Regions from separate parts of the Arthrobacter sp. SlRoot2-15 genome, predicted to be linked through region 1. Evidence: riboswitches for the same ligand, from Rfam matches in the RefSeq annotation. Region 1 holds a riboswitch; the other holds the start of a gene.
What was found. A riboswitch is a leader RNA that binds a small molecule or an ion and turns the genes downstream of it on or off. The one in region 1 is predicted to bind S-adenosylmethionine.

Region 2: another riboswitch for S-adenosylmethionine. It lies ahead of AC6I9V_RS14195 (aminotransferase class V-fold PLP-dependent enzyme); the one in region 1 lies ahead of AC6I9V_RS09615 (DUF1737 domain-containing protein).

What each region holds. Positions count from the first base shown of each region.
Region 1 covers NZ_AP046058.1:2,107,798-2,110,578, reverse strand. The annotation lists gene AC6I9V_RS09625 (aminodeoxychorismate lyase) at 1-309, shown strand, start outside; gene AC6I9V_RS09620 (hypothetical protein) at 319-1,110, opposite strand; SAM riboswitch class IV at 1,329-1,442, shown strand; gene AC6I9V_RS09615 (DUF1737 domain-containing protein) at 1,456-1,782, shown strand; gene AC6I9V_RS09610 (rhodanese-like domain-containing protein) at 1,779-2,189, shown strand; gene AC6I9V_RS09605 (O-succinylhomoserine sulfhydrylase) at 2,190-2,781, shown strand, end outside.
Region 2 covers NZ_AP046058.1:3,070,688-3,073,468, forward strand. The annotation lists gene AC6I9V_RS14190 (class I SAM-dependent methyltransferase) at 1-178, opposite strand, end outside; gene AC6I9V_RS14195 (aminotransferase class V-fold PLP-dependent enzyme) at 277-1,701, opposite strand; SAM riboswitch class IV at 1,736-1,849, opposite strand; gene hisN (histidinol-phosphatase) at 1,939-2,751, opposite strand.

The DNA of each region.
Region 1 (2,781 bases):
GAGACTTCCGACGACGGCGCGGGCGGGGTCCGCACCGTGCGCCGGCTGATCACGCCGCAGCTGGACAGCGGCATCCTTCCCGGCACCTCGCAGGGCGCGCTGTTCACCGCGGCCAAGGCCGCCGGCTGGGAACTGGGCTACGGCCCGCTGGTACCCGCTGACCTCTACGACGCGGACGCCGTGTGGCTTATCTCCAGCATCCGGCTCCTCGCCCCGGTAAACCACATCGACGGCAAGGAAATCGGGACCCCCGAGCTGCGCCGGCAGCTCACGGCCGAGCTGAACGCGCTGTACGCCACGATCCAGTAGCGCCGCCGCTCAGCTCCGGGTGGCGCCCTGCGCGAGGGCTTCGTCCACGAGCCGGGCCAGCGTGGCCGCCGCCGCCCGCGTGACATCCGGGCCTGTGGCCACCGCCGAGGCCGACAGGTTTCCCTTGACGCCCGTCACCAGCAACGTCGTCAAAAGCTGCCCGCTCGGCAGGGTCTGGGTGGCCAGCGAGCCGAACGAGGTGTCCGCACTGGTCTTCACCGGCAGGATCTCGGTCTGGCTCGTGATCTTCTGGCCGCGGATCTCCATGCTGAAGTTTGTGCATTTTTTGCTTTTGGCCACGGCCGCCTCGAGGTTCACCCCCAGCTGTTTCTGATCCGCGACGGCGACCAGCGTGACGACGGTGAGGGCCTGGACCGTGGTGGATTTGGCGACACCGCCGGCATAGGTGCTGCCGGCCGGAATCTGGGCGTTGCTGTCCGCCACGACGGCGCACTCTGCCGGGGATATCACGGCCTCCGACATCGTCTGCTTCGAGATCTCGATGCCCTTCTCCAACTGCTCCGCGGGCACCACCGTAAGCGCATTCCCTTCGCCGTCGGCAAGCCCCGCGATAATCGCCGTCAGTTCGGCCCCCGTGAATGCCTTCGGCGTCGGCGTCGGGGTTGGCGCCGCGCTACGTGACTGGCCGGCGGCCTGCGAGGCGGCGGCTGAGCCCGGCTCGACGGTGTTCGCCGGAGACGTGGCCGGCGTCGTCGTTTGGCCGCAGCCGGCCAGCGCGAGGGCCGCTGAAATCAGGAGGGATGCTGGTGCGCTGCGGCGCAGGTTCATGGGCAGGTTCATGGAGTTCCCCGGTTCCGTTGAAGTAGCTGGCATCTCGCCGAAAGGGCCAGGGGAACAGTCCGGGCGGCGGCCAGGGCCGGACTGCGCAATGAGCCCCCACCACACCGCCCGCAGACGCGATACGGGTGAGCCTACGGCATCGGCGGGCCAGCGCATAGTGACTTAACATGACAGCGGCGGCTCTGCCCGCCGCCGTCGCAGGTGTTAGGTTTTTCGGGAGTAATGAGACCCGGCGCCAAGCCCTGACTGGCCGGTCGGCAACCCTCCCTTTCGCGGCGGGGTGCCTCAGGTGAATACTCGGCATATCGAAATTCGAGCTGCAAGCGTGAAAGAAGGAGATCCGTCATGCCTGACGCGTCCGCCCCCGCTGTGCCTGATACAGCAACCGGGACAGCCCCCGCACCGTCCCCGGCCGGCCCCCGCGCCGAGGAGAAGCTGGCTTACCGCCTGTTCACCGGCCCCGACGACCGCGCCTTCTGCGAGCGCGTCTCCGCCGCGCTGGCCGAAGGCTACGTCCTGCACGGCAGCCCCTCGGCCACCTTCAACGGCAGCACCGTGATCGTGGCCCAAGCCGTGGTGCTCCCGGCCGCGATCGCCAGCGCCGACGCCGCCGTCGCCAACGCGGTGGACGAACTCGACGCCGTCGAGTTCGAGGGCGAAGGCCACGCGTGAGCTACGCCGGAGACCTGACCCCGGAGGAGGCCTGGGCGCGGATTGAGGCCGGCGCCGTCCTGGTGGACGTCCGCACCGAGGGCGAGTGGGCACATATTGGCATCCCTGAGACCGCGGGCGGACGCCGGGAGCCGCTGTTCATCCAGTGGACGCTGGCCGGCGGCTCCCCTAACCCGGGGTTCCTGGAGCAGTTGCGGGCGCAGCTGCCGGACGACGGCGGCGCCGACCTCATCTTCCTCTGCCGCTCCGGTGCGCGCTCCGTGGCGGCTGCCACCGCCGCCACGGCCGCCGGCTTCACCGCCTACAACGTCCTGGAAGGCTTCGAGGGCGAACCGGATACCTCCGGCGCCCGCACCGTGAATGGCTGGAAGAACCGCGGCCTCCCGACCAACCGGGACGAGCGCTAAGTGGGCTTCAATCCCGACGCCCAGGGCTGGAGCCCGGACACCCAGGCAGTCCGCGGCGGGCTTGACCGCACCGGTTTCCAGGAGACCACCGAGCCGATTTTCCTGAACTCCGGCTTCGTCTACGAATCCGCCGCCGCGGCGGAGCGTGCCTTCACCGGCGAGGACGAGCGCTTTGTCTATTCGCGCTACGGCAACCCCTCGGTGGCCACGTTCCAAGAGCGGCTCCGGCTGCTCGAGGGCACCGAGGCATGCTTCGCCACCGCCTCGGGCATGTCCGCGGTGTTCACCGCGCTCGGGGCGCTGCTGGCAGCCGGCGACCGGGTGGTCGCGGCCCGCTCGCTGTTCGGCTCCTGCTTTGTGATCCTCAACGAGATCCTTCCGCGCTGGGGCGTAGAGACGGTCTTCGTGGACGGCCCGGACCTGGACCAGTGGCGCACGGCGCTGTCGGAACCGACGACGGCGGTCTTCTTCGAGTCCCCGTCCAACCCGATGCAGGAAATCGTGGACATCGCCGCCGTGAGCGAACTGGCGCACGCCGCCGGCGCGACGGTCGTCGTCGACAATGTTTTTGCCACCCCCCTGCTCCAGCGCT
Region 2 (2,781 bases), 960 kb from region 1:
CCAGGTCCGCCGCGTCGCGGGCTCCGGCGGGGATCAACCAGTCGGCGGAGTCCGCCGGGTAACCGGGCCGCACCCGGTCATAGTGCTCGCCGCCGTCCTGGAAGCTCTCCCCGAGCTCCCGCCGGCGGTCATGCTGCAGTTTGGGTCCCCCGTGCAGGTTGGGGCCGCCGCGTGCCACGTGCGATCTCCTTCGGCAGCTTTTGGTGCGTACCTACAGAATTTACCGCACGGGGCCGCGGCGGGCCGCCCGGCCGGCCCTCGATGACGAACCGGACGCTAGTCCAGGGTGCAGGGGGCGGCGCCGGCGGTGCCCGGCGTGTTGGGCGCCCAGTGCGGATAGCTGCGGGTGTCGTTGGCCGGGACCCAGCGGCCGGCGTCCACAACGTAGTCCCAGCCCAGGCCGTTGCGCCGCAGCGCTTCGAGTCCGGCCAGCAGCCGCTGCGCGTCGTCGAGCCGGGAGCCGAGGCCGAAGCTGGCGCGGAGGGAGCCGGCGGGCAGGCCGAGGCGCTTGAGCAGCGGGTGCGCGCAGAACCGGCCGTCGCGCAGGCCGATGCCGTGCTCGGCGGACAGGTACGCGGCGACCAGGCCGGCGTCGTAGCCCGCAACCGAGAAGTTCACAACGCCGATCGTGCCCGGGTTCCCCGCGTGGCCGGTGTCCTCGAAAATGTGGTGGACGCTCACGCCGTCGATTCGCTCCAGTCCCTCGACGAGGAAGGACCGGATGGCGTCCTCGTGGGCATGCCACTGCTGCTCGTCGAGGGCGGCAATGACTTCGGTGGCGCGGGCCAGCGCGGCGGCGCCCAGGACGTTGGGGGAGCCGCCCTCGTGGCGGGCCGGTCCGGTGGTCCAGCTGACGGCGTCGAGCCGGGCGTCCCGCACGGCGCCGCCCCCGGCGAGGTGGGGTGTGCCGGCGTCGAGCCAGTCCGGGCGGCCGACCAGTACGCCGGCACCGAACGGGGCGTAGAGCTTGTGCCCGGAGAAGGCGAGGTAGTCGACGTCGTCCGCGGTGATGTCGATGCGGCGGTGCGGGGCCAGTTGGGCGGCGTCGACGGCGATCCGGGCCCCGTATTCGTGCGCCAGCGCGGCGAGTTCACGGATCGGCAGGATTTCTCCGGTGACGTTGGAGGCGCCGGTGACGGCGAGCAGGCTCACGCCGCCGTGGGCAAGTTCCTCCCGCAGCCGCGCCAGCGTGCCGGCCAGGGTGCCGGCGGCGACGACGCTGCGGTGCGGGACGTTCTGCCAGGGCAGCAGGTTGGCGTGGTGCTCGATGTCGAGGTACAGCACCTCGCCGGTGTGCCGGCCCCCGGCGACGGGCAGGCAGCCGGCCAGCAGGTTCAGCGAGTCGGTCGTGTTCCGGGTGAAGATCACCGAGTCGTCCGGACGGCCGCCGACGAAGCCGCGGACGATGTTCCGGGCGTTCTCGTAAACCGAGGTGCTGAGCTGGGAGGCGTAGCCGGCGCCGCGGTGGACGCTGGCGTAGTACGGCAGGATCTCGTTCAGGTAGGCGGAAACCACAGACAGTGCCGGGGCGGAGGCGCCGTAGTCCAGGTTGGCGTAGCGGACATGGCCGCCCTGGATCAGCGGGGCCTGGATTTCGGCGCCGGAGACCGCGGACAGCGGGCGGCTGGCGGCGTCGAACCGGGCATCGGGGTGCGCCGGTGCGCCGGCGGAGGGGTGGCTGGGGATGGTGGCAGTCGTCATGGGACCTCGCTCGGAAAGGACCCCGCTCACAGGGGATCCGCGCTTGCCGGGTCCGCTCCGGACCGGCCAGGTCGTCACCCGGGGCACCCCGCCGCGAATGGAGGGTTGCCGGCCAGCAAACCGGGGTTTCGCGCTGGCACTCGTGACCTGCTTCGAGCCTAGGACATGGCACTCCGCACGGAAAAGGAAGGCCCGAATATGAAGCCCAGTGTTACGGCCGGCCTGGAGCGGGACCGCCTAGAGCAGGTCGTCGAGGTCCGGGTTGAGGCGCTTGAGGACTTCCGAGTGCAGGATCGAGTTGGTGGCCAGGGCGTTGCCGCCGAAGGGGCCGTCCTCACCCTCGAGGGAGGTGAAGCGGCCGCCGGCTTCGGTGACAATCGGGACCAGTGCGGCCATGTCGTAGAGGTTGAGTTCCGGCTCGCAGGCGATGTCGACGGCGCCCTCGGCCACGAGGCAGTAGGACCAGAAGTCGCCGTAGGCGCGGGTGCGCCAGACTTCCTCGGTGAGCCCGAGGAACTCGTCCAGGTTGCCGCGCTGCTTCCAGCCGCCCAGGGAAGAGTACGACAGCGAAGCGTCCGAGAGCTGGGAAACGTTGGAGACCTTCAGCCGGGTGGCCGCGGCCAGCGACCGGCCCATGTAGGCCCCGGCGCCCTTGGCCGCCCACCAGCGCTTGCCCAGGGCGGGGGCACTGACGACGCCGACCACGGGTTCGCCCTCGTCGACGAGGGCGATCAGGGTGGCCCAGACGGGGACGCCGCGGACGAAGTTCTTGGTGCCATCGATCGGGTCGATGATCCAGCGGCGCGAGCCGTGGCCGGAGCTGCCGAATTCCTCGCCGAGGACAGCGTCGCGCGGGCGCGAGCGGGACAGCTGCCCGCGGATGGATTCCTCGGCGGCCTTGTCGGCGTCGGTGACGGGGGTCAGGTCCGGCTTCGTCTCGATCCGAAGGTCGAGCGCCTTGAAGCGGCTCATGGTCTGGGAATCTACGGAATCTGCCAGTACATGGGCAAGGCGCAGGTCATCGTTGTAGCTCGAAGCGGGTTGGCTCATGGTTCCAAGCTACCGTCAAAACCCGCCGCA